DNA from 3 places in the Brochothrix campestris genome. Region 2 is predicted to be linked to each of the others. Evidence: predicted binding sites of a transcription regulator. Region 2 holds the regulator's gene; each other region holds the start of a gene.
What was found. The regulator CtsR, encoded in region 2, represses protease genes until heat stress. The targets are predictions, from matches to a motif close to ATGGTCAATAAAGGTCAAACA.

Region 1: a site for CtsR is predicted at 2,104-2,124, ahead of clpB (ATP-dependent chaperone ClpB). Genes of this name have one in related genera too.
Region 3: a site for CtsR is predicted at 2,044-2,064, ahead of clpP (ATP-dependent Clp endopeptidase proteolytic subunit ClpP). Genes of this name have one in related genera too.

The regions. Positions count from the first base shown of each region.
Region 1 covers NZ_CP175511.1:626,708-633,990, reverse strand. Annotated here, with positions in the region: gene clpB (ATP-dependent chaperone ClpB) at 1-2,070, opposite strand, end outside; gene ACJYYY_RS03260 (QueT transporter family protein) at 2,324-2,833, opposite strand; gene ACJYYY_RS03255 (hypothetical protein) at 3,078-3,764, opposite strand; gene ACJYYY_RS03250 (VanZ family protein) at 4,074-5,240, opposite strand; gene ACJYYY_RS03245 (thioredoxin domain-containing protein) at 5,358-5,873, opposite strand; gene ACJYYY_RS03240 (M42 family metallopeptidase) at 6,250-7,283, opposite strand, start outside.
Region 2 covers NZ_CP175511.1:76,196-83,478, reverse strand. Annotated here, with positions in the region: gene radA (DNA repair protein RadA) at 1-1,219, opposite strand, end outside; gene ACJYYY_RS00405 (ATP-dependent Clp protease ATP-binding subunit) at 1,389-3,863, opposite strand; gene ACJYYY_RS00400 (CtsR family transcriptional regulator) at 3,890-4,348, opposite strand; tRNA gene ACJYYY_RS00395 (tRNA-Pro) at 4,505-4,578, opposite strand; tRNA gene ACJYYY_RS00390 (tRNA-Arg) at 4,588-4,661, opposite strand; tRNA gene ACJYYY_RS00385 (tRNA-Leu) at 4,668-4,756, opposite strand; tRNA gene ACJYYY_RS00380 (tRNA-Gly) at 4,786-4,860, opposite strand; tRNA gene ACJYYY_RS00375 (tRNA-Leu) at 4,865-4,946, opposite strand; tRNA gene ACJYYY_RS00370 (tRNA-Lys) at 4,951-5,023, opposite strand; tRNA gene ACJYYY_RS00365 (tRNA-Thr) at 5,080-5,152, opposite strand; tRNA gene ACJYYY_RS00360 (tRNA-Val) at 5,159-5,234, opposite strand; rRNA gene rrf (5S ribosomal RNA) at 5,238-5,353, opposite strand; rRNA gene ACJYYY_RS00350 (23S ribosomal RNA) at 5,478-7,283, opposite strand, start outside.
Region 3 covers NZ_CP175511.1:254,637-261,919, forward strand. Annotated here, with positions in the region: gene treP (PTS system trehalose-specific EIIBC component) at 1-1,232, opposite strand, end outside; gene clpP (ATP-dependent Clp endopeptidase proteolytic subunit ClpP) at 1,403-1,996, opposite strand; gene treC (alpha,alpha-phosphotrehalase) at 2,253-3,923, shown strand; gene treR (trehalose operon repressor) at 3,936-4,658, shown strand; tRNA gene ACJYYY_RS01270 (tRNA-Arg) at 4,726-4,797, shown strand; gene ACJYYY_RS01275 (hypothetical protein) at 4,861-5,097, opposite strand; gene ACJYYY_RS01280 (sugar-binding transcriptional regulator) at 5,390-6,415, shown strand; gene gap (type I glyceraldehyde-3-phosphate dehydrogenase) at 6,463-7,283, shown strand, end outside.

The sequences.
Region 1 (7,283 bases), 550 kb from region 2:
ATTGAATACATCGGGATGTGCTTTTTCAATTTCATCCAATAAAACAATCGTGTATGGGTTTCGGCGTACCGCTTCTGTTAATTGACCGCCTTCTTCGTAACCCACGTAACCTGGAGGCGCACCGACTAAACGTGACACTGAGTATTTTTCCATGTATTCGCTCATATCAATCCGAACCATGTGGTCTTCACTGTCAAACAACTGATCGGCTAACGCTTTCGCTAGTTCTGTTTTACCTACACCAGTTGGTCCTAAGAAAATGAATGACCCAATTGGTCGACGTGGATTTTTAATGCCTGCACGTGCCCGTAAAACGGCATCTGATACTAATTCAACTGCCTCATCTTGGCCAATCACTCGTTCATGAAGGGCGTCATCAAGATGGAGTAATTTAGTTCGTTCGCCTTCGACTAGCCGTGTCACTGGTACACCCGTCCAGCGTGAAACAACGTCCGCAATTTCTTCTTGCGTGACCGCTTCTTGTACAAGACGATCGTCACCCGTTTTGTTGCTCGCAGCTGTTTCAAGCTCTGCTAATTCGGCTTCTGCTGCTGGAATTTGCCCGTGACGTAATTCAGCTGCCTTACTCAAATCATAGTTTGTTTCAGCTTCTTCGAGTTGATGACGTAATTCATCAATATGGCTACGCATATCACGAACGGTCGCAATTTCATCTTTCTCTGCTTTCCATTTTGCTTCCATTTGTTGTTTGTTTTCTTTCAATTCACTTAATTCTTCACGTAAGGTGACAAGACGGGACGCACTGACCTCATCTTTTTCTTGTTCTAAGGCCGCTTCTTCGATTTCTAATTGCATCACACGACGGGTTATTTCGTCGAGTTCATTCGGCATTGAATCGATTTCAACACGAATCGTTGCACAGGCTTCATCGACTAAGTCGATGGCTTTATCTGGTAAAAAACGATCGGTGATGTAGCGGTCTGCTAAACTTGCTGCCGATACGAGGGCATTATCATGAATATTAACACCATGATGAATTTCAAACCGTTCTTTTAAACCTCGTAAAATCGAAATAGTATCTTCGACTGATGGTTCAGGCACTAATACTTTTTGGAAACGGCGTTCGAGTGCCGCGTCTTTTTCAATGTACTGGCGGTATTCGTCTAAGGTTGTTGCCCCGATACAGTGTAATTCACCACGAGCCAACATCGGTTTTAGCATGTTGCCTGCATCCATTGCGCCATCGGTTTTACCTGCTCCGACGATGGTATGGATTTCATCAATGAACAGTAAAATCTTCCCTTCACTTTTTTGGACCTCAGCTAAGACAGCTTTTAACCGTTCCTCAAATTCACCGCGGTATTTTGCTCCGGCAATTAAAGAGCCAATATCCAATGAAAAAATCGTTTTATCTTTTAGGTTTTCAGGAACATCTTTGCGGACGATTCTGGCAGCTAAGCCTTCAACGATTGCTGTTTTACCCACACCAGGTTCACCGATTAATACTGGGTTATTTTTTGTTTTTCGACTTAAAATGCGAATTACATTTCTTATTTCAGTATCACGGCCAATCACGGGTTCAATTTTCCCTTCGCGCACAGCTTCAACTAAATCAATCCCATATTTACTTACCGCTTCATAGGTTTGTTCTGCGTTTTGATCTGTCACGTGTTTTCCTCCTCTGACGGTTGCAATTACAGTTTCTAATTCAGCCGTATTTAATTGTAGGTATTGCGTAAGTGCATTCTTTTTTTGTGTTTGCAAGGCGAGTAAGAAATGCTCGGTTGCGATAAAGCTATCTTCCATTTTTAGTCGTTGTTGATCGGCATCAGCAATCAATTCATATAAATCACCAGCTAATTGCTGGCCATAGCTGACGCTACTACCTGTTACAACGGGTTGTTGGTCTAATTTCTCGTTTAAGTACTGCTCTAATTTGTTAAAATCGACGTTTAGCTCTGAGTAAATACGCTTCACAAGGTCATTTGATGTGATAAAGACCAGCCATAAATGCCAAATTGTAATCGTTTGATGCTTACGTGTGACTGCAATTTGCTGAGCTTCACCTATATCCATTTGAAGTTGATTTGTCATTTTATTCGGTTCCAACATCATCACCTCTTCCTTTGTATACACCCATTGTAGGTCAATAAAGGTCAAAAATCAATTAAAAACACTTGTCTTTTCACAACAAAAAAAGCCTATCAGAGAGGAAAACTCTGATAGGCTTCTAACAGGTTGATTTTACTTTTGTTCTTCCAGTTCCATCAACCAGAAGCTTTCAACTTTCAGAAAAATGATTGCGACGGTAAATAATCGCTCGCATTCTCCTTCCAAGTTGTTTGCTTCTAACAGGTTGATTTTACTTTTGTTCTTCGATGGCAGTGGTTAAATTAACACGCTTATTAAGAAGGTGGATAACTAACATCCCAATGGCCATAACTGCCATTTCTCCCAATGCCATGTAAAACCAAGCGAGTCCAAAGGCAAGGTTTGCACTACCAAGGACGCCAATTATTTTTAATTCGTAAGCAACAAAGCACATCGTCACCCCAAACACAGCGGTGTTGATTGCCATTAATAAAATTTTATTTTTAATGAATTTACCGATAAAAATAACAAGGGCTAATGAAACAACTGATTGCCCCACCCCAAAGACTAAATCAAGCACACCGTTAGCTGAAAATAAATTTGCAACGATTACCCCGATGATAATGGCAGGAAAATATTTTTTATTATAGACAACTAAATGATTCATCATTTCTGATAAACGAAACTGTGCCCACCCATAGGCAAATGGTCCACTTAACAATGTCAAGATGACATAGAGCGCCGCTAAGACACCACTCGTTGCCAACATTTTAACTTTCATTCTTATTCCTCCTAGTTTTTGTATCGCAGGATGGTATTAATAAACTGCGTGTAGCTTTGCTACAAGGCTAATGTTTTAGCCAAACTCTATTGTATATGTAAATCACCTTAAACTCAAGCATATAAAAAGCGAGTTCCTCTCTATTGAAGGAACTCGCTTAACTCATTGTCAACTCTGACTGTTCTCTCTAGGTTGAAGTAATCATGTTGTTTCAATTTGTTTATCATTGTTTAAGCAAATCTGCTTAGTTAGCGTATTTACTTTCAACTTGTGCTGCATAATCTTTTAATGATTGAACCTCATCTTGTGCTTTTTTTAATTTCAGTTTTGTATCATCATTTTCTGTTTGTGAAGCTGTTAATTGTGCTTGTAAGTTGATTTTATCTTGGTTTAATTGCGCAATTGTTTGATTTAAAGTGTTAATTTGTTCTTTAGCTGTGTCTAAAGCTGCTTTTGCGTTATCAATCTCTTTTTGTTTATTACCAATGATTACTTGCTTCGCATCAACTTCTGCTTGTTTTACAGCAACTTTAGCATTGCCTTCATCGATTTTTTGTTGAATTTCACTTTCTTTTTGTTTAATTGTAGCATCTTTTTGTGTTATTTCGACTTGTTTACTAGCAATGTCTGCTTTTAATTGTGAAATTTGATTGTTTAATTCGGTCACACTGTTTTGGACTTTGTTTAATTCGGCAGTCGCTTTATCAAGTTCTGCTTTAGACGTTGACGCTGCTGCTTTAAGTGTGTTAATTTCGGTTACTTTTGCACCTAGTTTTGAATCCAATGCTTCAATTGTCGAATGAATTGATGTTACTTCGCTTTCTTTCCCCCAACGAAGGACATTATCTGCATCACCGATTGCTGCTCCACCAAAAAGTAACCCTACGACTACGATTGCTCCTACAGCAATCTTCATAACTTTGTTCTTCATTTTTCTTTTCCCCTTTTCCCTAAAATCCATGATAAGTTTTACTTTATCTAAGATATCATTATTCTATAGAAAATAATACACTTTACATGTAAAATGAGTATTTATCCTTATACAAGTAGATAATCAATGACTTTTTCGAATGTTTTTAACCAGTTAGCATAAAAAAATAGTTATTAGACTATACATTTCACACTATAACGATAGATCATCAAGTTATAATTAAATCCTTACACATCAGTCGGTTTATTACTTTTTTCCTATTTTACCAAAAAAATCCCCCTTTTTCATAAAAAAAAGAGGGTTTTTATGTCATTTACGTGTCGTTTTTTTTCTAAATAAGCTAAATGAACTCATCATATGAGTATAACTGATTTTTTCATAAAAGAGCGGTGCATTTTTGCGTAATTTATTAATAAGCAAATGAACAACAAATACTAAAATAAAGAAGAAAACGATGTAGATTAAATAATTCAGCAAATTGAGGTTGTCTGAGGTACCCGTTAATTCTAACAAGTTAAACTCAACATTAATCAGTGTAAATACGACACCATACAACAAACCATAGCGGATGAAATACTGTGGCAACGATGGTGATTGATCCAGATCATCAACGATTTTCAAATGGACAATAAGTTTCCCTAATGTTCGCCCGTTAAAGATGTACGGAATCATTATGAAAAAGACCACGATTGTTAGTATGTAACTGGCGGTATTCAACCAACTGAACTGATAAAGAACCGTTCCACTAAATAGGGAATGGTTTTTAATCATCATAAACTCACCAATAATGCCTATCAAGAGCCAATCAATCAAAAAAGCCATCAACCGACGCAGATAACTGACTTGATGACTGCGTGAATAAGCGTTATTTCTCAGCGTTTCATCACTTGGAATAAAGAAGGTTAACAACGGTGCTAAGGCATACCCAATCCAACCTCCTACGGTATTTAACAGCAAATCATCAACATCGAATAAACGATAAGATCTATCATAATAACCGTAGAGACCTGACAATTGTGTTACTTCAAAAAAGAGCGACACACAAAAGGCTGTAATAATAATAAACAGCAGCGATCGTTTAAAATAAAAGCGTAAATAAACACCTAACGGCAATAACAACATTAAATTAAAGAGTGGCTGAATGAACACACCTTGTTTTAAGGCTGTAATATAAGTGTGTGGATTGGTCAATGAAAAAGCAGTATGCTGGACAAAATCAACTAAAAAACGGAGGGGCATCAATTGTGTCTTAGCTGTTGTCAGTTGACTAACATTCGCTTGTGATGGCAGTGGCAAAATCACTAATAAATAGCTGCATAACAAATAAAATATAAAGCTATAAATAATCAACGCCCGCCAAAATGAGAAACCACCGTATTTATAATATTGACGAATTAAAAATGGCAGTGAAATGACGAGCGCAATCAAAGGAAAAATCAACGCAGCCGTCTTTAAGGGATATAAATAAACGTCCATAAGTCACTCCTTTTGTTTTTAGTTATCATAACATGTTCAATTGCTAATAAAAAGTCGCTTCTCATATTTGAGGAGCGACTTTGCTATTTAAACAGTACTAACGAATCGCTATCACTTTTATCCTTTTCTTAATTGTGCCGCAATCGCACTTTCTAGTTGTTCTTGTGTCACTTGTGAATCAAAGACTTGATCTCCGATATATATCGTTGGAACAGATACTATATCATGGGCATTGGCTTCATCAATTACTACTTGTGCTGTTGCTTTGGCTTTGGCTAATTCATGTAGTTTAAAGTTGGTTTCTAAATAAGTTGTCAGTTCTACCGGTGTTAATTTCCCCCACTCAGCTTGCGAGCGAAAGAGACTATCGACGACTTTAATCGCCGCTTCATCCTCATTATCAATAAAGTGATGCGCATGATTACCAATTTCTAGGGATGGTTTCGGTTTGTCATAAAATTTGATAATGTGTTCGACATGTCCTGATACAACATGTTTTTCGAGTGAATTTTCGGCCTTCAAATGCCAGTTTGCACAAAAAGGACAACGTAGATTTACAAAACTGATGACTTTAACAGGCGCCTCTGCTTGACCGATGTGCAAACCCGTTTTTGAAAATTTTTCAACTGTCATTTTTATCAATCTCCCATCTCTGATTTAGATACTCTTAGTATAAGCAAAGATACCGTAACATTCTAATAAACTGCCTAACAAAAAGCCAACCCAAATAAAGGGTTGGCTCAGATTGTAGCCAAAGTCAAATTAAACTGATTTTACTTTGAAAGTTAGTTCAAGTGACTTTGGCTGCCAGATGACTTGACTGAAAAGAAACGTTGTTATATCCTCTCGTTCTAGTAGGCACAACGAGCGAGTGACGGTGCGAGTACTGATGGTACGTAATCCCGAGCGAGCAAGTCGTAACGACCTAGAACAACGTTTATCTTCATTCTGATTCAACCCAAATAAAGGGTTGGCTTATGTTAATGCTGAACGTTGTCCAATTGCTTAATCAGGCATTTTCTTTAATGCTTGCAATCGTTGTCGCATCGAGTTGTGGTAATAATTTCAAGAGCATTTCTTTTGCTGCCGCGTAATCATCCACATGTAAAATCGATTGACTCGTATGAATATAACGTGACGGTAAGCCGATGACAGCGCTTGGAATACCGCCTTCCATTTTATGAACAGTTCCAGCATCTGTTCCACCAGGTGACACAAAATATTGGTACGGAATGTGGTTGTCCTTCGCAGTTTCGAGCATGAAGTCACGTAAGCCACGGTGCGTAATCATCGTGCGGTCATAAATACGTAATAAGAAGCCTTGACCAAGTTGACCAAACTGCGTTTTATCACCTGTCGTATCGTTAGCAGGGGAGGCATCGAGCGCAATGAACATCTCTGGCTTAATCATGCTTGCAGACGCCTGTGCCCCTCGTAGGCCGACTTCTTCTTGGACAGTGGCACCGATAAATAGCTCATGTGGTAATTTTATCTTTTTCAGTTCGGCCGCTGCTTCGATTGCTAAACCAACTCCGTAGCGATTATCCCACGCTTTTGCCAAAATTTTCTTTGGGTTTGCCATTGGGGTAAATTCAGATACGGGTGCAATTGGATAACCCGGCAGAATACCGAATGAATGCATCACTTCATCGGCACTATCAGCGCCGATATCGATGAGTAAATTAGCCGCTTTGACAGGTGCATTACGTTCGGCCTCTGATAATAAATGTGGTGGTACCGATGCAATGACACCGATAACAGGACCATGATCAGAGATAATTTGAACACGCTGTGCCGATAACACATGCGGACTCCAGCCACCTAATGTATCGAATTTAATCATACCATTAGCTGTGATCTTAGTGACGATAAAACCAACTTCATCCATATGGCCCGCTACCATGATTCGCGGTGCACCGACATTTTCTTTCACACCAAACAAGCCCCCTAAACCATCTTGCTCAAAACGGTCGACGTTCGGTGCCAATTTTTCTTTCATAAACGCTCGGACTGGTCGTTCAAAGCCTGATGGACCTGCCATTT
Region 2 (7,283 bases):
CCCGACGAATTTCACCCGTTAAACCCACCTCACCAATAAAACAATCCATCGCAGCGGTTGGCTTATCGTAATAACTCGAGGCGATACTGATAGCAATCGCTAAATCAATGGCCGGTTCATCAAGTTTAACACCACCAGCTGCCTTTAAATACGCATCTTGATTTTGCAGCATTAAACCTTCACGTTTTTCCAGCACTGCCATAATAAGTGATACGCGGTTATAATCCATCCCCGTTGCCATGCGTCGGGCATTACCATAAACAGTTGGTGACACTAGCGCTTGAATTTCAACGAGTACAGGCCGTGTTCCTTCCATCGAAGTAACGACAGCAGAACCTGCTGCCCCTTCTAAGCGTTCTTCCAAAAAAACTTCTGAGGCATTTTCAACTTCAATTAGACCCATATCACGCATTTCGAAAATACCCATTTCATTCGTCGAACCAAAACGGTTTTTGACGGCTCGTAAAATACGGTACGCATGATGACGCTCACCTTCAAAGTAGAGAACGGTATCGACCATATGCTCTAACATTCTCGGACCTGCAATCGTCCCTTCTTTCGTCACGTGTCCGACGATAAAAATCGCGATATTCAACGTTTTGGCGAGTCGCATCAACTCTGATGTACACTCCCGCACCTGCGTGACGCTACCAGCAGCACTCGTGATATCAGGATGATACATCGTTTGGATTGAGTCAATCACAACGAATTCTGGCAATAATGTTTGTACCGTTTTTGAGATCACTTCTAAATCGGTTTGTGCATACACATAAAGCAGGTCGCCATCGACGTTTAAACGCTCCGCTCGTAATTTCGTTTGTTTAATTGACTCTTCACCAGACACATAGAGGCCCTTGCGTTTCGCCTTCGTTAATTGGGCAGAGACTTGCAATAACAGCGTTGATTTCCCAATGCCTGGATCACCACCGACTAACACAAGCGAGCCTTTAACGAGTCCACCGCCGAGTACACGATTGAGTTCTGGCATATCTGTTAAAATACGTTGTTCCGTCTCACTCGTAATCTTTGATAACGGGAGCGCTTGTTGATTATTATCCTCAGTATGATTAAAACTTGTACGGCCTTTTTGCACCTTTGCCTCAACAAATTCAACCATTTGATTCCATTCATTACAATTCGGGCAGCGTCCCATCCATTTAGGAGACTCATAGCCACACGCGTTACAGACAAACTTTGTACTTGTTTTTTTCTTGACCATAACACACCTTCTTTGCTGTAGTTTAATTCCCTTAAGTTTAACATATTTCCAAAAAAACGACAGACATAAGGGTGTTATTGCAGAGTGAATATCTCTTCTGTCATACTTCACAAACTATATCTTTCCGCAAAAAAAAAGGACATTACGTCCCTTTTTTTGACCACTATTATTAATGAGTCTTTACAGCGATAGGCTTTTTAGCACTTACTTTTTTATCCATTTTTTTTCGTGGTTTTTTAACCATAAACTGGCTGTCTTTATCCAAGTCAATCGTCACTGCTTGACCTTTAATAACCGTTCCTTTTAAGATTTCTTCAGAGAGTAAATCTTCAACATGGCGTTGAATCGCACGACGAATCGGGCGGGCACCATACTCTGGATCGTAGCCTTCTTTTGCGATTTTTTTCAAGGCTTTCGGTGTTAATGACAGATGAATGTCTTGGTTTGATAAGCGTTTGCTTAATTGGGCAATCATTAATTTCACAATTTTAGTTAATTCTTTCTCACCTAACGAATCAAACACGACGTTTTCATCAATTCGGTTGAGGAATTCCGGACGGAAGGCTTTCTTCAATGTCTCAAGGACACGTTTTTCCATCACAGCTGTATCTTTCAGCGGATCAATCGCTCCAAATCCAACTGTTTTATCCGTTTTAATTTCATTGGCACCAATATTAGAGGTCATAATAATAATTGTATTACTAAAATCAACGACACGACCTTTTGAATCGGTTAAGCGTCCGTCATCTAATACTTGTAACAATAAATTGAACACATCGGGGTGTGCCTTTTCGATTTCATCTAATAGTAAGACAGCATATGGTTTTTGACGCACCTTATCTGTCAATTGACCACCTTCTTCATAACCTACGTAACCAGGAGGTGCTCCGACTAAGCGCGCTGTCGAAAATTTTTCCATGTACTCGCTCATATCGATTCGAATCATTGCATCCTCATCTTCAAACATTGCTTCAGCTAAAGCACGGGCTAATTCGGTCTTACCTACACCTGTAGGACCTAAGAAAATAAATGACCCTATCGGTCTCGCTGGATCTTTAAGTCCAGCACGCGCACGACGAACAGCTTTAGCAATCGAGTGAACCGCACGATCTTGACCAATCACACGTTCATGTAAAATCTTCTCAAGTTTTAACAGCCGTTGTGATTCAGTCTTCGCTAATTTAGCAACGGGAATACCTGTCCAACTCGCAACAACTTCCGCAATGACATCTGCATCAACTTGTTGGTGTTGCGCCATTTTAGTACTGTTCCATGTTTCCTTACCTTTTTTCAAAGCAATCGCACATTTTTTCTCTTTATCACGTAAATCAGCTGCTTTTTCGAATTCTTGACCTTGAACAGCCGCATCTTTTTCTTGACGGATTTGTGCCAACTCGACTTCTAATTTTTTTACATTTGTCGGTGTAATGAATGATTTCAACCGTACTTTTGAACCAGCTTCATCGATTAAATCAATCGCTTTATCTGGTAGAAAACGATCTTGAATGTAACGTTGAGACATTACAACTGCCGCCTCTAAAGCCGCATCTGTAAAGGCAACGCCATGATGCGCTTCGTAACGATCACGCAAGCCTTTTAATATTAAGATTGCATCTGCAATCGAAGGTTCTTCTACTTGTACCGGTTGAAAACGACGTTCAAGCGCAGCATCTTTTTCAATGTATTTACGATATTCATCGCGTGTTGTTGCACCGATACATTGTAATTCGCCTCGGGCCAATGATGGTTTTAAAATGTTTGAGGCATCGATTGCACCTTCGGCACCACCTGCACCTATTAACGTATGTAACTCATCAATAAAGAGGATAACATTGCCTGCTTGACGAATTTCTTCCATAACTTTTTTTAAGCGGTCTTCAAATTCACCACGATACTTTGTACCTGCCACAACCGTTCCCATATCAAGGGTCATAACGCGTTTACCTCGGAGTGTTTCCGGCACCTCGTTATTAATAATTTGCAGAGCAAGTCCTTCAGCTACAGCGGTTTTACCAACACCTGGTTCGCCAATCAAAACGGGGTTGTTTTTTGTACGACGGCTCAATACTTCGATGACCCGTTGGATTTCCTTCGCACGGCCAATCACAGGATCCAACTTATCTTCACGCGCCGTTTGTGTTAAATCACGGGCCAACGAGTCTAAGGTTGGTGTGCCTTGCGTTGCTGCACGATTTTGTTGATTAGGTTGCGTGCGAATCCCTAACAACTGTAAGACTTGCTGTCTTGCTTTATTGAGGCTGACATCTAAATTACTGAATATCCGCGCGGCAATCCCTTCACCTTCGCGAATAAGACCGAGCAATATATGTTCTGTTCCAACATACGTATGACCAAGTTTACGCGCCTCATCAATCGATAATTCAATCACCTTTTTAGCACGTGGTGTATAGCGAATAATCTGTACATCCTCAGTACCTTCAACCATTAATTCTGCTACAGCAGCTTCGATTTTTTCAGTATCTAACCCGAGTTCTTTTAAGGCTTGCGCCGCGATTCCTTCGCCTTCGCGAATAAGACCAAGTAAAATATGTTCTGTTCCTAAGTTAGTATGGCGTAAACGAATTGCTTCTTCTTGTGATAACGCGATGACTTTCTGTGCTTTTTGTGTAAATCTTCCAAACATCTGCACTCACTCCCTTAAAAGTTATATTATGTTCTGTATTTTAAATGTTCCAAAAACACCTGCATATAATGTTTTCGTACAGCATTATTTTGCATTTTATCTTCGTGGAAATTTTGACTAAGCGTGACCATCATTAGCTTGGCTTCTGCTTCAGTCACAACCTCTTCTTGACATAAACGGCAGGTAATATCGGTTGCGATATTTTCGGTGATTTCCTTATCCTCAATTAACGCTAGTAACATATCCACCAATTGACTATGCGTGTTCAAACGCACTTTCAAAATGCGGATGTAACCGCCACCGCCACGCTTACTTTCGACGGTATAGCCTCGTTCTGTAGTGAAACGCGTATTAATAACGTAATTGATTTGTGAAGGGACACATTGAAAATGAACGGCCATTTCATTGCGTTTTAGTTCGATTTCTTCTTCTGCTTCAAGATAACGTTTAATGTAGGCTTCGATTACGTCCGACATATTACTCATCCGTCTTAACCTCCTTATGACTCCTAGATATAATTGACCTAATCTGACTTATTACCTATTATACTGAATCGTAATTATGAGTGCAACCATATCAACTTAATGAATGATAGGCAAAAAAAAGATAACTCCTAAAAGGAATTATCTTTTTGTTTTTTATCGGGAAGACAGGATTCGAACCTGCGACCCCTTGGTCCCAAACCAAGTGCTCTACCAAGCTGAGCTACTTCCCGTAATATAAATGCGCCCAAGAGGAGTCGAACCTCTAACCGCTTGATTCGTAGTCAAGTACTCTATCCAGTTGAGCTATGGGCGCTATATATGGTGCCGAGGACCGGAATCGAACCGGTACGGTGATCACTCACCGCAGGATTTTAAGTCCTGTGCGTCTGCCAGTTCCGCCACCCCGGCAAGGGTGATAAAAAAGTAAACATAAAATATGGAGCGAAAGACGGGATTCGAACCCGCGACCCCCACCTTGGCAAGGTGATGTTCTACCACTGAACTACTTTCGCATAATGCGGATGAAGGGACTTGAACCCCCACGCCTTGCGGCGCCAGATCCTAAATCTGGTGCGTCTGCCAATTCCGCCACATCCGCTATATGAGCCGTGCTGGGCTCGAACCAGCGACCCTCTGATTAAAAGTCAGATGCTCTACCAACTGAGCTAACGGCTCTTGTTTTAAAAACAAGATTTGGTATTATATTGTCTGCCATCTTTATAAAAGATGTATGCCGACTGCAGAAGTCGAATCCGCGACCTACTGATTACAAATCAGTTGCTCTACCAGCTGAGCTAAGTCGGCAAAAAATGGTGGGGGTTGACGGGCTCGAACCGCCGACCCTCTGCTTGTAAGGCAGATGCTCTCCCAGCTGAGCTAAACCCCCATTGCTTGGCAACGTCCTACTCTCACAGGGGGAAACCCCCAACTACCATCGGCGCTAAAGAGCTTAACTACTGTGTTCGGGATGGGAACAGGTGTATCCTCTTTGCTATCGTCACCAAACAGATAAATATGTCTGGATAATTATGAAATTATCAATGAAAGTTTGCACTCTCAAAACTGAATACTAATTGATGTTTTTTCGAAAGGTAACAACCCATCGTCATTTTCGCTTTTAAAACTTAATAAGGTTAAGTCCTCGACCTATTAGTATTCGTCCGCTCCGTACATCGCTGCACTTCCACTCCGAACCTATCAACCTGATCGTCTCTCAGGGGTCTTACTCACATAAAGTGATGGGAAATCTCATCTCGAGGGGGGCTTCACGCTTAGATGCTTTCAGCGTTTATCCCTTCCACACATAGCTACCCAGCGATGCTCCTGGCGGAACAACTGGTACACCAGCGGTGTGTCCATCCCGGTCCTCTCGTACTAAGGACAGCTCCTCTCAAATTTCCTGCGCCCGCGACGGATAGGGACCGAACTGTCTCACGACGTTCTGAACCCAGCTCGCGTACCGCTTTAATGGGCGAACAGCCCAACCCTTGGGACCGACTACAGCCCCAGGATGCGATGAGCCGACATCGAGGTGCCAAACCTCCCCGTCGATGTGGACTCTTGGGGGAGATAAGCCTGTTATCCCCGGGGTAGCTTTTATCCGTTGAGCGATGGCCCTTCCATGCGGAACCACCGGATCACTAAGCCCGACTTTCGTCCCTGTTCGACTTGTAGGTCTCACAGTCAAGCTCCCTTGTGCCTTTACACTCTGCGAATGATTTCCAACCATTCTGAGGGAACCTTTGGGCGCCTCCGTTACTCTTTAGGAGGCGACCGCCCCAGTCAAACTGCCCATCTGACACTGTCTCCCACCCCGATAAGGGGTGCGGGTTAGAATGGTCATGTCACAAGGGTAGTATCCCACCAACGCCTCATCCGAAGCTAGCGCTCCGGAGTCCAAGGCTCCTACCTATCCTGTACAAGTGACACAAACATTCAATATCAGATTGCAGTAAAGCTCCACGGGGTCTTTCCGTCCTGTCGCGGGTAACCTGCATCTTCACAGGTACTATAATTTCACCGAGTCTCTTGTTGAGACAGTGCCCAAATCGTTACACCTTTCGTGCGGGTCGGAACTTACCCGACAAGGAATTTCGCTACCTTAGGACCGTTATAGTTACGGCCGCCGTTTACTGGGGCTTCAATTCGCACCTTCGCTTGCGCTAAGCACTCCTCTTAACCTTCCAGCACCGGGCAGGTGTCAGCCCATATACTTCATCTTACGATTTTGCATAGACCTGTGTTTTTGGTAAACAGTCGCTTGGGCCTATTCACTGCGGCTCTCTCAGGCTTTCACCTTAATAGAGCACCCCTTCTCCCGAAGTTACGGGGTCATTTTGCCGAGTTCCTTAACAAGAGTTCTCTCGCTCACCTTAGGATTCTCTCCTCATCTACCTGTGTCGGATTGCGGTACGGGCAGTCATTAACTAACTAGAGGCTTTTCTTGGCAGTGTGGAATCAGAACCTACGGCACTAGGTGCCACCACATCACAACTCAGCTTACGCGGAAAGCGGATTTGCCTACTTTCCTGCCTAATTGCTTGTACATGCATATCCATCAGCATGCGTTCGTATCCTACTGCGTCCCCCCATCGCTCAAACATTAATGACTGGTACAGAAATATCAATCTGTTGTCCATCGCCTACGCCTATCGGCCTCAGCTTAGGTCCCGACTAACCCTGGGCGGACGAGCCTTCCCCAGGAAACCTTAGATATTCGGTGGACGGGATTCTCACCCGTCTTTCGCTACTCATACCGGCATTCTCACTTCTAAACACTCCACCAGTCCTCACGGTCTGACTTCGCTGTCTTTAGAACGCTCTCCTACCACGAACATCATAGATGTTCATCCACAGTTTCGGTAATACGTTTAGCCCCGGTACATTTTCGGCGCGGTGTCACTCGACTAGTGAGCTATTACGCACTCTTTAAATG
Region 3 (7,283 bases), 180 kb from region 2:
AGACCCGCTCCGATAATGGCAGCGTAGAACGGATAGCGATAGCGTAAGTTAACACCGAAGAGGGCAGGTTCAGTCACTCCGAGAGAGGCAGTTAAGGCTGCTGTTCCGGCTAATGATTTGTCTTTTTGGCGTTTGAACACAAAGACCATCGCAAGGGTTGCGGCGCCTTGTGCTAAGTTTGACATGACAAGGATTGGCCATAAGAAAGTACTGCCTGTTGAGCCAATCAATTGTAAGTCGACGGCGAGGAAGAGATGGTGCATGCCGGTAATAACGAGGGGAGCGTATAAGAGGCCATAGATGAAGCCGCCTAGTCCAGGGGCAACGTTGAAAATGTTGACGATGCCATCTGTAATGAGGCCCGCGATAAACATTGTCACCGGTCCGATAATGATGAATGAGAGGATGCCTGTGACCAATAACGCGATAGGTGCCACCAATAATAAGTGGAAGGCTTCTTTGATGTGTTTCTTTAAGAAAAGTTCAATCTTAACGAGAACGTAAGTAGCCGCTAAAATCGGGAGCACCTGTGCTTGGTAACCGACTTTCTCAATTTCCCAACCAAAGAGATTCCAATGAGGAACTTCCCCCGCTAAACGCGCATCAGCAAGGCCATAGGCATTGAGGAGCGACGGGTTGACGAGCACTAATCCAAGTACGATTCCGAGCAGAGGATTTCCACCGAATTTTTTACTGGCAGACCAACCGACTAAGACGGGGAGAAAAGCAAAGGCAGTACTGGCGATGATGTTAATCATGTCAGCAACTCCGGCCCATTGTGGATAAGCCTCGATTATAGGCTGCTTCATAAAGATATCAGGGCCAGTAAGAAGGTTATTAATGCCGAGTAGTAAGCCGGCAGTGATGATGGCAGGGAGGATAGGGACAAAAATATCAGCCAAGCCTAAGAGGGCTCGTTGTAGCCAATTTTGTTTTTTTGCAGAGGCATGCTTAACGTCAGCTTTAGTTGTTTCTTTATCGACGCCTGTTAACTCAGCAAAGGTTGCGAATACTTTTTCGACAGTACCGGTACCGATAATGACTTGAAACTGGCCGTTAGCAGAGAACGAACCTTTCACGACATCAATCTCATCGAGCGCAGCTTCGTCGACGAGGGTGTCGTCCTTTAAAACTAAACGTAAACGTGTGACGCAGTGACTAGCGGTTTGAACGTTTTCTTTACCGCCGACCGCTGCAATGATTTTTTGTACTTCTTCTGGAGTATATGACATGTTCTTTCACCTCAATCTTTAGATTTTTGTAAGCGAATACATCTTTCTGAAAGGTTGTTGCGTTAATTAACAAAATCATCGTAACATGTATATACAAGTTAGTCAAATGGCAAAAAAAAACCGAACGTCTAGTTCGGTTTTTTGAAAATAGCTAAAAGATGTCTATGTGTTTATTTAAGAGCTTTACTGCTTACGATAATATCGTCAATTAAACCATAGGCTTTAGCTTCTTCAGCAGTCATGAAATTGTCGCGATCAGTATCTTGTTCGATCTTTTCAAGCGGTTGACCGGTGCGTTCTGCGATGATTTTATTTAATTTAGCACGTGTTGCTAAAATATGACGAGCAGCAATTTCAATTTCAGTCGCTTGCCCTTGTGCACCACCTAATGGTTGGTGAATCATGATTTCTGCATTCGGCAAAGCAAAGCGTTTGCCAGGTGCGCCTGCAGTTAATAAGAACGAACCCATCGATGCAGCCATTCCCATTGCCATCGTTTGAACATCGGCTTTGATAAACTGCATCGTATCATAAATAGCCATCCCTGCAGTGACGCTTCCGCCAGGTGAGTTAATGTAAAGGTAAATATCTTTATCAGGATCTTGTGCATCTAAAAAGAGTAATTGTGCAATAATGGAATTGGCAACGTCATCGTTGACCTGGCTTCCGAGCATAATGATGCGGTCTTTAAGTAGGCGTGAGTAAATATCGTAAGAACGTTCGCCACGCGATGTTTGTTCGATCACTGTTGGAATTAAGTTCATAAAAAAGCCCTCCTCTAATTTAACAATCTAATAATTATACTACACGTTAGGTCAATCAAGGTCAATTGAAGTGATTCAATTAAATAATGACGAGAAACACCTAGGAAGCAGCTGTCAGAAAAACAGAGTTCAATCCCTTAATTGCCACGTATGATAGCCTTATTTTACCATATTTTTCAAAAGAGATGTGATAACTCTGTTTGACAAACTTGTATATACAAGTTATTATTGGAGAGAAAGAAAGGTGGGGCTAAAGATGACAATTGAAGAATGGCAATCATATAGCGTGTATCAAATTTATCCAAAGAGTTTTAATGATGCTAACGGTGATGGATTTGGTGATATTGAAGGGATTCGCGAAAAAATCCCTTATTTAAAAAAACTTGGAATTGATATGATTTGGATTACACCGATCCAACCCTCACCACAAAAAGACAACGGCTACGATATATCGGAGTACTGTGCCATTAATCCACAGTACGGCACGCTGTTAGAATTCAAGCAGTTGTTAAACGATCTCCATGAAGTCGGGATTAAACTGATGATGGATATGGTGCTCAACCATACGTCAACCGAACATCAATGGTTTCAAGCGGCTAAGCAATCACGAAGTCATCCGTACCATGATTATTACATATGGCAAGAAGGCACACCTGCGCAACCGCCAACGAATTGGCAGTCTAAATTCGGCGGCAGTAGTTGGGGTTATAATGAAGCGACAGCGGAATATTATTTGCATTTATTTGATACGACCCAGGCCGATTTGAATTGGCGAAATCCAAGTGTTCGCGCAGAAATAAAAAAAATACTGCGTTTTTGGGCCGAACTTGGCGTTGATGGATTTCGATTAGATGTTATTAATTTGATTTCTAAGCCGACGCTCTTTCTTAATGATGATGAAGGTGATGGTCGTCGTTTTTATACAGATGGTAAACAAGTAGAGTCCTATTTAAAAGAATTAAATGAAGAAATTTTCAGTCCTTATGGTATCCTTACGGTTGGTGAAATGTCATCGACCTCAATGGCCGCTTGTATTGAATACACTAAACCAGCTAATAACGAGTTAAGTATGACCTTTAATTTCCACCATTTAAAGGTCGATTATCGAGATGGTGATAAATGGCAGCTGATGCCAATGAATATAAGTGCGTTGAAAGCGTTGTTGAGTGATTGGCAAAGAGGGATGCAAGCAAAGGGTGGCTGGAACGCATTGTTTTGGTGCAACCATGATCAACCACGGATAGTGTCACGTTATGGTAATGACTCAGATGAATACAGGGAACTATCTGCTAAAATGTTAGCGCTTGTTTTGCATGGACTACAAGGGACACCTTATATATATCAAGGTGAAGAAATCGGAATGACGAATCCAGATTGGCACGCAATTGATGAGTTTGAAGACGTAGAAACGTTGAATCAATTTGAGCTAATTCAACAAAAAGGACAGACAGCAGACGAAGCCTTTGCAGCCGTCAGCGCTCGCTCGCGTGATAATGGTCGCACGCCAGTACAATGGGACGCCAGTCAACAGGCTGGATTCACAACAGGTAAACCATGGTTGAAAATTGCGAGTAATTATACTAAGATAAACGTAGCAGAATGCTTAAGTCGAGCGGATTCAATCTTTTACTTTTATCAAAAATTAATTGCGTTACGAAAGGTAGAAGCAACGCTCATTACAGGGCAATTCAGGCGGTATGATCGTCCCGAAGAAGGTGTGTTTGCGTACGATCGTATTGCTGGGGATGAGGTTATTCGTGTCGTAGCGAATTTCACTGATCAACCCGTTGTGTTTGAATGGGCGACACCTATCCATTTGGCTGAAACATTACTGACAAACTATGAAGGAGACGCTACAAACGATCAAACGAAACTAACCTTAAGACCATATGAAAGCATCATGTGGAAAGGAACTGTAGTTGTCTAAGTGGGGAAACGAATGGCGAGTCAAAATAAGTTTATGAAAATTTACGAAGAACTAGCACAAGCGATTGATGAAAAAAAATATCGTGTTGGTGAACCACTCCGTAGTGAAAATGATTTAGCTGAGCAATATAACGTTTCGCGTGAAACAGTACGTAAGGCGCTTCGACGTTTGCGAGAAACCGGTTATATTCAAAAACAACAGGGTAAAGGGTCGATTGTATTAGATCAAACGCGGTTTGATTTTCCTGTATCGGGCTTGACGAGTTTTAAAGAATTGATGACAGTGAAAGCAAAAGCGACCACAACGAAGGTCATCCGCAATGAAGAACAAGTATTGCCACTCGAAATTTCGAAGCGACTAGGTATGCGCTCTGATACACCGGTCATTCACTTGACACGTGTGCGGTTTATCGATGATGAAGCTGTTATTATCGATGATGATTATTTAGCAAAAGAATTTGTAGCTGAGATGCCAACAAAACGGGCCGAAGATTCGATCTATGATTATATGGAAAAGGACCTCGGTTTGACGATTGATTTTGCCCATAAACAATACACAGTCGAACCAGTGACGCTCGAAGATCAACAGTTATTAGATCTTCATGGTGATACACATGTTGTTGTTGTAAGAAGTGATGTTCATCTTGAAAACACCGCTTTTATTCAATATACGATTTCACGACATCGTTTGGATAAGTTCCGCTTTGTCGATTTTGCCCGCCGTCAAAATAAATAAGGTTGACAATAACGTCTGTGATAGCTACAATTACAAGTGTGTTCGTTTTAGAACAGACTTGTTTTTTGCCCTTGTAGTATAATGGATAGAACATAAGATTCCGGTTCTTAAGATGGGGGTTCGATTCCCCCCGAGGGCATCTAATACAAAAAAGGTGACCTATGCGATTGTTAGTTGCGTAGGTCACCTTTTTTGTATGCTATTAGCGTTTCTTTTTGTTAGTGCTCTCCTGTGCGATGGTGCTCGTTTGTTGCTCGGCTTCTTTTTTACGTTTTTCTTGCAAAATACGATACTTGCTAATATCCATTAAAATCATCAACAACAACACACCAGCGACAATCATCACTAAACTTTTGTCTATTTTTTGATCGCTCATTAAGCTTAAGATGAGCGCGAGTATTGGTAGAATGTAATACCACCCTTTTTTTAACCAATTCATGAAACAACCTCCTTGTACGAATTCATTACTTCTATAGTAACACGCGTTAAAAAGGATGTCATATTTTAGCGTGCTATCTATCGAACTAGGCTATCAAATAAATAGGAGAAGAGTAAGGTTTTTAAATATGAGTTTATTTAAACAATATAGTTGAAAAAGAAACGGAAATCTGTTACTATAAGAGTGTAAGTTAGTATTGCTTAGACAGTACGAAATATTTTTTTTTGAGTTAGCGGGACAAAAAAATGACCGCTGGGTCAAAAAACGTCCAGACAGTGAGGGATGTCAGATTATGCAAGAATTGTTGAAAGTTCAAAAACGATTAGTACCCGACATTTTCATTGTTATGCAAAAACGGTATCGGATTTTACGTTCGATTTATTTTGCACAACCGATCGGTCGGCGTGCCTTAGCGGAAATGCTAGGAATGTCAGAACGAGTATTGCGTACTGAGGTAGCTTTTTTGAAAGACCGACAATTAATCACAATGACTTCCGCTGGAATGTCGATAACAGAAATTGGTAAAACTGTGTATCATGAGTTGATTACAGTTATCGATGAAACATCTGAAATTAGACAGTTGGAAGATGCATTAGCGCAAAAGCTAAGCATCGCTCACGTGGTTATTGTACAAGGAGATAGTGATGTTGCCGCTTGGGTGAAACAAGATCTCTGTCGTGCGATGATTACAGCCCTGGACAAAGTGCTGATTGATGGCGACGTAATTGCCGTTAACGGTGGTACAACAATGGCTGAAATTGCCGGCATTGCGCCAGCTAATTTCGCCAACGGGCGTGATTTATTATTTGTGCCTGCCCGTGGAGGCTTAGGTGAAGAGTTAAGTAACCAAGCCAATACAATCTGCTCACGCTTGGCAGAAAAAACCGGTACACGTCACCGTGCACTCTATGTGCCCGAACAAGTGACGGAATCAACTTATCGCTCTTTACTTGCAGAACCAACTGTACGTGACACACTTAATTTGCTACAATCGGCAAACGCAGTGTTGCATGGAATTGGCGATGCAGTGACAATGACGCAAAGACGGCATACCGATACAAACACCCTCGAAATTATCAAAGAAAAGCAAGCCGTAGGTGAAGCTTTTGGTTATTATTTTGATGAAAACGGGAATGTAGTGTATCAGGTGCCAACAATCGGTTTACAGCTTGGAGAGCTCGCAAATATCCCTCACGTCTTTATTGGTGCAGGTGGTAAGTCCAAAGCTAAGGCGATTGCATCATTCGTCAAACATGCCCCTCATCATGCGATATTATTCACAGATGAGGGTGCAGCACATAAGCTTTTAGAAGGCTAACCCTTTTAAAATATAGAACTTTCAATTATTGAAGGAGGAATTTACTCATGACAGTAAAAGTAGGTATTAATGGATTCGGACGTATTGGTCGTTTAGCGTTCCGTCGTATGCAAAACGTAGAAGGTTTGGAAGTTGTAGCAATCAACGACTTAACTGATGCTTCACAATTAGCACATTTATTAAAATATGATACAACACAAGGTCGTTTCGACGGCGAAGTTGAAGTACACGAAGGTTTCTTCAACGTTAACGGTAAAAAATTAGTTGTTTCTGCTCAACCAGACCCAGCTAAAATCCCTTGGGGCGAATTAGGCGTAGACATCGTTCTTGAATGTACTGGTTTCTTCACTACTCAAGAAAAAGCTGAATTACACTTACAAGGTGGCGCTAAAAAAGTTGTTATCTCTGCACCTGCATCAGGTAACATGAAAACAATCGTTTACAACGTTAACCATAACGAATTAGACGGTTCTGAAACAGTTATCTCTGGTGCTTCATGTACTACTAACTGTTTAGCTCCTATGGCTAAAGCGTTACAAGATAACTTTGGTATCACTTCTGGTTTAATGACAACTATCCACGCTTACACAGGTGACCAAAACACATTAGATGCTCCAAACCGTAACGGTGACTTACGTCGTGCACGTGCTGCTGCAGCTAACATTGTTCCAAACACTACTGGTGCTGCTAAAGCTATCGGCCTTGTATTACCAGAATTAGTTGGTAAATTAGACGGTGCTGCTCAACGTGTTCCAGTTCCAACTGGTTCATTAACTGAATTAGTAACTGTTTTAGACAAAAAAGTTTCTGTTGAAGAAGTTAACGCTGCAATGAAAGCTTACTCTGATTCAATTCCTGAAACTTTCGG